DNA from 2 places in the Paenibacillus sp. FSL H8-0168 genome. Region 2 is predicted to be linked to the other one. Evidence: a T-box and tRNA genes for the amino acid it is inferred to sense, from the RefSeq annotation. Region 2 holds a T-box; the other holds one or more tRNA genes.

What was found. The T-box of region 2 lies ahead of ileS (isoleucine--tRNA ligase). A T-box ahead of a tRNA ligase gene usually reads a tRNA of that ligase, here a tRNA-Ile.
Region 1: it encodes a tRNA-Ile, which carries the amino acid that the T-box ahead of ileS (isoleucine--tRNA ligase) is inferred to sense. The anticodon was not compared.

What each region holds. Positions count from the first base shown of each region.
Region 1 is NZ_CP151948.1:451,061-456,179, reverse strand. It holds tRNA gene MHI21_RS02105 (tRNA-Pro) at 1-46, opposite strand, end outside; tRNA gene MHI21_RS02100 (tRNA-Arg) at 70-146, opposite strand; tRNA gene MHI21_RS02095 (tRNA-Cys) at 173-244, opposite strand; tRNA gene MHI21_RS02090 (tRNA-Gly) at 255-329, opposite strand; tRNA gene MHI21_RS02085 (tRNA-Leu) at 336-423, opposite strand; tRNA gene MHI21_RS02080 (tRNA-Lys) at 438-513, opposite strand; tRNA gene MHI21_RS02075 (tRNA-Gln) at 518-592, opposite strand; tRNA gene MHI21_RS02070 (tRNA-His) at 610-682, opposite strand; tRNA gene MHI21_RS02065 (tRNA-Tyr) at 702-787, opposite strand; tRNA gene MHI21_RS02060 (tRNA-Thr) at 792-867, opposite strand; tRNA gene MHI21_RS02055 (tRNA-Phe) at 894-966, opposite strand; tRNA gene MHI21_RS02050 (tRNA-Asp) at 1,033-1,109, opposite strand; tRNA gene MHI21_RS02045 (tRNA-Met) at 1,135-1,208, opposite strand; tRNA gene MHI21_RS02040 (tRNA-Val) at 1,239-1,314, opposite strand; tRNA gene MHI21_RS02035 (tRNA-Glu) at 1,321-1,392, opposite strand; tRNA gene MHI21_RS02030 (tRNA-Ser) at 1,425-1,516, opposite strand; tRNA gene MHI21_RS02025 (tRNA-Met) at 1,520-1,593, opposite strand; tRNA gene MHI21_RS02020 (tRNA-Asn) at 1,628-1,703, opposite strand; tRNA gene MHI21_RS02015 (tRNA-Ala) at 1,708-1,783, opposite strand; tRNA gene MHI21_RS02010 (tRNA-Ile) at 1,806-1,882, opposite strand; rRNA gene rrf (5S ribosomal RNA) at 1,919-2,035, opposite strand; rRNA gene MHI21_RS02000 (23S ribosomal RNA) at 2,187-5,115, opposite strand.
Region 2 is NZ_CP151948.1:3,809,875-3,814,993, reverse strand. It holds gene MHI21_RS16795 (YggS family pyridoxal phosphate-dependent enzyme) at 1-335, shown strand, start outside; gene MHI21_RS16790 (cell division protein SepF) at 326-778, shown strand; gene MHI21_RS16785 (YggT family protein) at 786-1,043, shown strand; gene MHI21_RS16780 (YlmH/Sll1252 family protein) at 1,052-1,834, shown strand; gene MHI21_RS16775 (DivIVA domain-containing protein) at 2,007-2,516, shown strand; T-box leader at 2,679-2,958, shown strand; gene ileS (isoleucine--tRNA ligase) at 3,038-5,119, shown strand, end outside.

The sequences.
Region 1 (5,119 bases), 2.4 Mb from region 2:
CCCCTGGTCCCAAACCAGGTGCTCTACCAAGCTGAGCTACATCCCGACATTATACATTTTTTTAAGAAATGGCGCGCCCTGAGAGATTCGAACTCCCGGCCTTTTGATTCGTAGTCAAACGCTCTATCCAGCTGAGCTAAGGGCGCATATTAAATTCCATAATGAGTAGTCAAGGCGCCACCCAGATTTGAACTGGGGAATGAAGCTTTTGCAGAGCTTTGCCTTACCACTTGGCTATGGCGCCGTATGGATAATGGAGCGGACGACGGGAATCGAACCCGCGACCCTCGCCTTGGCAAGGCGATGCTCTACCGCTGAGCCACGTCCGCAAAATATGGTGCGGTCGAGAGGACTCGAACCTCCACGGGGGGTTAGCCCACACGGACCTGAACCGTGCGCGTCTGCCAATTCCGCCACGACCGCAAAATAATTATAAATGGTGAGCCATGAAGGACTCGAACCTTCGACACCCTGATTAAAAGTCAGGTGCTCTACCAACTGAGCTAATGGCTCTTAATGGCTGGGGATATAGGATTTGAACCTATGCATGACGGAGTCAAAGTCCGTTGCCTTACCGCTTGGCTAATCCCCAATAGATTAAGAATAAAGGGCGGCCGATGGGGCTTGAACCCACGAATGCCGGAGTCACAGTCCGGTGCGTTAACCACTTCGCCACGACCGCCATATGATTATGAAAAGACTGGTGGAGGATGATGGATTCGAACCACCGAACCCGTAAGGGAGCAGATTTACAGTCTGATGCGTTTGGCCACTTCGCTAATCCTCCAAAATGGTGCCGGCGAGAGGACTTGAACCCCCAACCTACTGATTACAAGTCAGTTGCTCTACCAGTTGAGCTACACCGGCACATTACTCAATTCCCACTTGAAAGGTGGCTCGGGACGGAATCGAACCGCCGACACGAGGATTTTCAGTCCTCTGCTCTACCGACTGAGCTACCGAGCCATATTTTATTTTATTACTACACCATATAATCCGCACTATATATGCCAATTATATATGAAGTTAAAATGGCGGAACTGACGGGATTCGAACCCGCGATCTCCTGCGTGACAGGCAGGCATGTTAGGCCTCTACACCACAGTTCCAGAGGCATTTCCAACAGGAAATTAATTGCGGGGGTAGGATTTGAACCTACGACCTTCGGGTTATGAGCCCGACGAGCTACCGAACTGCTCCACCCCGCGACATTAAAAGGCATTTCTCAAATTTTCTTATGGTGGAGGCTGAGGGGATCGAACCCCCGACCCTCTGCTTGTAAGGCAGATGCTCTCCCAGCTGAGCTAAGCCTCCATAATATGACCCGTAGGGGATTCGAACCCCTGTTACCTCCGTGAAAGGGAGGTGTCTTAACCCCTTGACCAACGGGCCTTGAAAAATAAGTTCTGGTTTCAATAAATTTATGGCGGAGAGAGAGGGATTCGAACCCTCGCACCACTTTCGCAGTCTAACCCCTTAGCAGAGGGTCCCCTTATAGCCACTTGGGTATCTCTCCGAGTAGCGGCAGAGGGGATCGAACCCCCGACCTCACGGGTATGAACCGTACGCTCTAGCCAGCTGAGCTACGCCGCCACCTTATATATAAAATTTAGAAATATTCAAAACATGGCTCCCCGAACAGGACTCGAACCTGTGACAACTCGATTAACAGTCGAGTGCTCTACCAACTGAGCTATCAGGGAATATTGGTGGAGCCAAGCGGGATCGAACCGCTGACCTCCTGCGTGCAAGGCAGGCGCTCTCCCAGCTGAGCTATGGCCCCAATCTTTTTGTTATTCTGGAAGTGGTGGGCCTTAGTGGACTCGAACCACCGACCTCACCCTTATCAGGGGTGCGCTCTAACCAGCTGAGCTAAAGGCCCTAACATGCAAAACTTCATTATCCTTTGAAGGATATCGCTTGGCGACGTCCTACTCTCCCAGGACCCTGCGGTCCAAGTACCATCGGCGCTGGAGGGCTTAACGGTCGTGTTCGGGATGGGTACGTGTGGAACCCCTCCGCTATCGCCACCAAACATGAATTTACATCGTAAATTCTACCGTACGGTTATTCAGTTCATCACTTATCGTGTGAATGAATAGCCATGCGCTTGTTGTATGTATTTCTACATACCTTCAAGGTTACACCCTGAAAACTGGATCCGAAACTCATTTGCGTTTTATTCTTAGGATAAGCCCTCGACCGATTAGTATTGGTCAGCTCCATGCATTACTGCACTTCCACCCCCAACCTATCTACCTCGTCGTCTTCAAGGGGTCTTACATACTGGGAAATCTCATCTTGAGGGGGGCTTCACGCTTAGATGCTTTCAGCGCTTATCCCTTCCGTACATAGCTACCCAGCGGTGCTCCTGGCGGAACAACTGGTACACCAGCGGTACGTCCATCCCGGTCCTCTCGTACTAAGGACAGCTCCTCTCAAATTTCCTACGCCCACGACAGATAGGGACCGAACTGTCTCACGACGTTCTGAACCCAGCTCGCGTACCGCTTTAATGGGCGAACAGCCCAACCCTTGGGACCTACTTCAGCCCCAGGATGCGATGAGCCGACATCGAGGTGCCAAACCTCCCCGTCGATGTGGACTCTTGGGGGAGATAAGCCTGTTATCCCCAGGGTAGCTTTTATCCGTTGAGCGATGGCCCTTCCATGCGGTACCACCGGATCACTAAGCCCGACTTTCGTCCCTGCTCGACTTGTAGGTCTCGCAGTCAAGCTCCCTTCTGCCTTTGCACTCTTCGAATGATTTCCAACCATTCTGAGGGAACCTTGGGGCGCCTCCGTTACTCTTTAGGAGGCGACCGCCCCAGTCAAACTGCCCACCTGACACTGTCCTCGCACCGGATCACGGTACCAAGTTAGAACCTAGATACGATCAGGGTGGTATCCCAAGGATGCCTCCTCTCAAGCTGGCGCTCAAGATTCTACGGCTCCCACCTATCCTGTACAGATCGTACCCAAATTCAATATCAAGCTGCAGTAAAGCTCCATGGGGTCTTTCCGTCTTGTCGCGGGTAACCTGCATCTTCACAGGTATTAAAATTTCACCGGATCTCTCGTTGAGACAGCGCCCAAGTCGTTACGCCATTCGTGCGGGTCAGAATTTACCTGACAAGGAATTTCGCTACCTTAGGACCGTTATAGTTACGGCCGCCGTTTACTGGGGCTTCGGTTCATAGCTTCGCCCCGAAGGGCTTACCACTCCCCTTAACCTTCCAGCACCGGGCAGGCGTCAGCCCGTATACTTCGCCTTGCGGCTTCGCACAGACCTGTGTTTTTGCTAAACAGTCGCTTGGGCCTTTTCACTGCGGCCCCCTCGGGCTATTCACCCTACCGAGGCACCCCTTCTCCCGAAGTTACGGGGTCATTTTGCCGAGTTCCTTAACGAGAGTTCTTCCGCGCGCCTTAGAATTCTCTTCTCGCCTACCTGTGTCGGTTTGCGGTACGGGCACCTTCTCCTGGCTAGAGGCTTTTCTTGGCAGTCTGAGATCATGACCTTCGCTACTACAATTTTCGCTCCCCATCACAGCCCAGCCTTAACGATGTGCGGATTTGCCTACACATCAGCCTCACTGCTTAGACGGACATCCATCAGTCCGCGTCACTACCCTACTGCGTCACCCCATTGCTCATAACGGATTACGGTGGTACAGGAATTTCGACCTGTTGTCCTTCGACTACGCCTATCGGCCTCGCCTTAGGTCCCGACTTACCCTGAGCGGACGAACCTTCCTCAGGAACCCTTAGGCTTTCGGCGGATCTGATTCTCACAGATCTTTTCGTTACTCATACCGGCATTCTCACTTGAATGCAGTCCAGCGCTCCTTACGGTACACCTTCAACCCGCATTCAACGCTCCCCTACCCCTGATGCATTGCATCAAGCCATAGCTTCGGTGGTGTGTTTAGCCCCGTTACATTTTCGGCGCAGAGTCACTCGACCAGTGAGCTATTACGCACTCTTTCAATGGTGGCTGCTTCTAAGCCAACATCCTGGTTGTCTGTGCAACTCCACATCCTTTCCCACTTAACACACACTTGGGGACCTTAGCTGATGGTCTGGGCTGTTTCCCTTTCGACAATGGATCTTAGCACTCACTGTCTGACTCCCGGAACTAAATCTATGGCATTCGGAGTTTGACTGAGCTTGGTAACCCTTGCGGGCCCCGCACCCAATCAGTGCTCTACCTCCACGATTCTGTTTTCCGAGGCTAGCCCTAAAGCTATTTCGGGGAGAACCAGCTATCTCCGGGTTCGATTGGAATTTCTCCGCTACCCCCACCTCATCCCCGCATTTTTCAACATGCGTGGGTTCGGGCCTCCAGTGCGTGTTACCGCACCTTCACCCTGGACAGGGGTAGATCACCCGGTTTCGGGTCTACGTCCACGTACTCATTCGCCCTATTCAGACTCGCTTTCGCTGCGGCTTCAGCTCTTCACCTTAACCTTGCACGGGAACGTAACTCGCCGGTTCATTCTACAAAAGGCACGCCATCACCCATAGATCGGGCTCTGACTTCTTGTAAGCACACGGTTTCAGGATCTATTTCACTCCCCTTCCGGGGTGCTTTTCACCTTTCCCTCACGGTACTGCTTCACTATCGGTCGCCAGGGAGTATTTAGCCTTGGCAGATGGTCCTGCCGGATTCATACGGGGTTTCACGTGCCCCGCACTACTCGGGATCCGTCTCGGAGGGAACAAGTTTTGAACTACAGGGCTTTTACCTTCTCTGGCGGGCCTTTCCAGACCTCTTCATCTAACCGGTTCCTTTGTAACTCCATGTGAGACGTCCCACAACCCCAAGGAGCAAGCTCCTTGGTTTGGGCTAATCCGCGTTCGCTCGCCGCTACTGACGGAATCACTATTGTTTTCTCTTCCTCAGGGTACTTAGATGTTTCAGTTCCCCTGGTCTGCCTCTATTCTGCCTATGTATTCAGCAGAAAGTGACTGTCGATGAAGACAGCCGGGTTTCCCCATTCGGACATCCCCGGATCAAAGCTTGCTTACAGCTCCCCGAGGCCTTATCGTTGTTCGCCACGTCCTTCGTCGGCTCCTGGCGCCTAGGCATCCTCCGTGTGCTCTTTGTAGCTTAACCTAGT
Region 2 (5,119 bases):
AAGTCAATATTTCTGGAGAAATGTCCAAATATGGCTTGTCCTCTGAGGCGGTTGCCCCCTTCTTGGAACAAATTCGCGAGTTGGAGCATGTGGACGTGATTGGCTTGATGACGATGGCTCCTCATGAAGAAGACCCGGAAAAAACTCGGCCTGTGTTTCGGGGATTGCGTGAATTACGGGATACGTTAAATGGACAAGCCTTGACCAGAGAACCCATCGTTCACTTGTCAATGGGGATGTCCAATGATTTTGAAGTGGCAGTTGAAGAGGGAGCGACCTGGCTGCGGCTTGGTTCCGTACTGGTCGGACGAGAGGAGGATTTCCATTGGGCGTAATGAATAAGTTCATGAACTTTCTGGGGCTTCAGGAAGAAGAGGAAGTTATAGAGCGAGAGGTTATGAATACGCCGGAAGATCAAGAAATTGAAACCCCAAGCTTTGATAAACGTAAGAACCAGAAGGGCACTAATGTTGTCAGCATCCATTCACAGAAAAATGTGAAAGTTGTCCTGTATGAGCCGCGTTCTTATGATGAAGCACAGGAAATTGCCGACCATATCCGTTCCCATCGCACCGTCGTAGTTAATTTGCAACGAATTCGCAAGGATCAGGCGCTGCGCATTATTGATTTTTTGAGTGGTACTGTGTATGCACTGGGTGGTGGTATTTCCAAGGTCGGGAATAATATTTTTCTGTGTACACCAGATACGGTTGAGATTCAAGGCTCTATTACAGAAATACTGGCTGACACTGAACAAGAACTTAACAGAATGAGGTGAACTTTTCTTGATCGAGGTAATTTACTGGCTATTTCAGATTTATTCGTACATGATCATTGCATATGTTCTGCTGTCATGGCTTCCTAATGCCAGAGAGAGTGTAATTGGTGATTTACTTGCCAAGTTTGTGGAGCCGTATTTGTCTCCTTTTCGCAGGTTTATACCGCCAATCTTCGGGATGATTGATATTTCACCCATCGTTGCGCTGATTGCTCTGCGTTTTGCGTCGTACGGCTTGATTTCTTTAATTGGTAATTTCGTCTAGGAGGAGTTATGCGAACTGAGATTTATGAGCATTTTCACCCGGATGAACGGGACTATGTGGATCGCGCTTCCGAATGGATCAGTCATGCGGGAGCTTATCATGAGCAGAAGCTGACTGATTTTTTGGACCCGCGCCAACAGTACATATTGGAGACACTTGCTTCGAAGGAAGACAAGGTCACGATTAGGGTAGATGGCGGATATATCGCTTCGGAACGAAAGCGGGCGCTTATTGCGCCCGATTATTCGTATTTGGACGGTGAGGAGATGGGGATTCAGGTCCTTTCCATCACATCTGACGATCATAAAATAGGTACCCTTGAGCACGGTGATTATCTAGGTGCCCTACTGGGACTTGGAATCAAACGTGGGAAAATCGGGGACATTCATGTACTGGATGATGGGTGCCATGTATTGGTAGCTTCAGAGATCGGTGGTTTTATGACGATGCATTTGCAGCAGGTACATCGTGTTCATGTATGGACAGAACTATTGCCTGTAGCGAGTCTGCGAACGAAGGAAGTTGCATTAGAGGCGCTAGATCTGACGGTCGCTTCTTTGCGCTTGGACGGTATTGCCAGCGATGTGTACAAGCTAAGCCGCAGTAAAATATTAACACCGATTCGGGCGGGACGGTGCCGGGTAAATTGGAAGGTGGAGGAGAATCCATCTACTCCACTTAAAGCGGGGGACGTTATTTCCATGCAGGGTTTTGGGCGTTTCAAAGTGCTTGAAACAGACGGGATGACAAAAAAGGGAAGATTCCGTGTCAAAATTGGTAAGTTTGTATAGCAGTAGGCAGGAATCACGAGCTTTCTGTCGAAAGAATTAAGCTATAGCGAAGAACTGGAACGATTTTGCTCTGTACAGTATTCACAAAACGGGGTATGATGACCGATAGATGATAGTGAGCGTCGTGACGCGGAAAATGTATTTTTTGTCAATCTTATAGGAGGTGGACGGCATGCCATTAACGCCATTGGATATACATAACAAGGAATTTGCCCGCCGGCTTCGCGGTTATGATGAGGATCAGGTTAATGAATTTTTGGATCAGGTGATCAAAGATTACGAGGGCGTTATTCGTGAAAATAAAGAACTGAGCACCGAGTTGTTAAACGTACAGGAGAAGCTCGATCATTTCGCGACGATTGAGGATACGCTGAGTAAGACGATTATCGTAGCGCAGGAAGCCGCAGATGAAGTTCGTAACAACGCCAAGAAAGAATCCCAACTGATCGTGAAGGAAGCGGAAAAAAATGCGGACCGTATTGTGAACGAAGCATTGTCCAAATCCCGCAAGATCGCGTTGGAGGTTGAAGAACTGAAGAAGCAGGCATCGATTTACCGAGCACGGTTTCGTACACTGGTGGAAGCACAGCTTGACTTGTTAAGCCAAGACGGCTGGGAAGCACTTGAAAACCGGGAACGCGAAGTACTGGAGCGCGAGCGTGAGATGAAAGAAATTTACTAATTTCATTTCTGACAAGCTTTTATTAGGCTTTGTTAGGGTTGACTTTTATCTTTAAACAGGCTATAACTGTAAATACTATACTGAATTCAATGATTATCCGTCTGTAGGCTGATGATTGTTATTCAAGGCAACGATGTTGCTGATTTCGATGAATTTAACATGTTTAATTCGTTGATGGGAACGAGTACGTCATGATTTGTCCCTCAGAGAGTTGGCCTTCCGGTGCAAGCCAACGTTCAGAACATGACCGAAGATCCTCCCGGAGAAGTGAGCTGAAGCGCTTAAGATTTATGGCGTGTGTAAGCAATCACCGTTTGCCATGCGTTATAATGGCGCCCTGCTGTAGTTGAGTGGGGCTCAGAGAGCCGTGATGAGACTGTATTTTTAATGGTCTGTTTTTACGGAATCAGGGTGGTAACGCGAGCACAGTCTCGTCCCTTTACAGGGATGGGGCTTTTTTTGTTGCTTTTTTTAGGAAATGCTAGAGAAATCAATGATGAGTAGAGAGGGAGTATGACGGTATGAACAGAGTGGATGTTAAAGAAAAAGCACGGTCTCGTGACCTACGCATCCTGAGCAAATGGAAGCAGGAGGACACATTCCGTAAATCCATCACAAATCGTGAAGGAAAGCCAAATTTTGTGTTTTATGAAGGCCCACCAACAGCTAACGGTAAACCGCATATTGGTCACGTGCTGGGCCGTGTAATTAAGGATTTCGTCGGTCGCTATCAGACAATGAAGGGATACCGCGTCGTACGTAAGGCAGGCTGGGACACGCATGGCTTGCCGGTGGAATTGGGTGTACAAAAGCAGCTGGGAATCTCCCACAAACCTGAAATTGAAGAATACGGCGTTGAAAAGTTTATTAAAAAATGTAAGGCGAGCGTGTTTGAGTATGAGCAACAATGGCGTGATTTAACCGAAGCGATCGGATACTGGACAGACCTCGATAACCCGTACATTACATTGGATAATAACTATATCGAGAGCGTATGGAACATTTTGGCGACGATTCATGAAAAAGATCTGCTGTATCGTGGTCATCGTGTGAGTCCATATTGCCCGGATTGTCAAACGACGCTAAGTTCTCATGAAGTAGCGCAGGGCTACAAAGATGTGAAGGATCTGAGCGCCACGGCTAAATTCAAGCTGCATAGCAGTGGTGAATATGTACTGGCTTGGACGACAACGCCTTGGACCTTGCCGAGTCACGTGGCGCTCGCTGTCAACCCTGAACTGGAATATGCACGTGTGAAGCAGGAAGACGGTGTATACATCGTTGCTAAAAATCTGGTTGAGGATGTAATTAAAGGCGATCATGAAGTGATTGGCACGCTATCCGGTTCAGAACTGGTTGGCCAAACGTATATCCCGCCATTTACGTATTTTCAGGTTGAGAAGGGTAATCAGATTCTGGGTGCGAAGTTCGTAACAGACTCCAGCGGTACAGGTATCGTTCATATGGCTCCGGCGCATGGTGAGGATGATTACCGGGTATGCCGTGAAAATGGTGTTGAATTCATCAACGTAGTGGATCTTCAAGGTAACTATGTAGAGGAAATCACTGATTTTGCAGGCCGTTTTGTGAAAGACTGTGATGTGGATATTGTTAAAATGCTGTCCGAAAAAGGTTTGCTGTACAGCAAGGAAAAATACGAGCATAGCTATCCGTTCTGCTGGCGCTGCGATACTCCATTATTGTACTATGCTATGGACAGCTGGTTTATCAAAACAACTGCGATCAAGGATCAATTGATTGCCAACAACAGCGAAGTCGAATGGTACCCGGGGCATATACGTGAAGGACGTTTTGGCAAGTTTTTGGAGGAACTGGTGGATTGGAACATCAGTCGTGATCGCTATTGGGGTACACCGCTAAACATCTGGGTTTGTGAAGAAACTGGAGAACAGTTCGCTCCACATAGTATTGCTGAATTGAGGGAACGTGCGATTGGCGATGTACCTGCGGACATCGAGCTGCACAAACCATATGTAGATGATATTAAGGTTCGTAGTCAATGCGGTAAATACGAAATGACTCGTACACCGGAAGTAATCGACGTATGGTTCGATAGTGGCTCCATGCCGTTTGCGCAGCATCATTATCCTTTTGAAAATAATGAAACGTTCGAGCAGCAATTTCCGGCAGATATGATCTGTGAAGGGATTGACCAGACTCGTGGCTGGTTCTATAGCTTGCTTGCGGTTTCGACTATGCTGACTGGCAAAGCTCCTTATAAAGCTGTCATGGCGACAGGCCATGTACTGGATGAGCAGGGGCAGAAAATGTCCAAATCCAAGGGTAATGTTATTGATCCGTGGGAAGTGATTGACGAGTATGGTACAGATGCTTTCCGCTGGGCATTGCTGTCAGATAGTGCACCATGGAATAGCAAACGTTTTTCCAAAGGCATTGTAGGTGAGGCTAAATCGAAGCTGGTGGATACGCTTGTCAATACACATGCTTTTCTGACCTTGTATGCGGATATCGACGGATTTGATCCGGCACAGCATCCGTTCAAACCATCGGCTCATAAGTTGGATCGTTGGATTTTGTCCCGTCTGAACAGCCTGATTTTGGTAGTGGACAAAGCGCTGGCT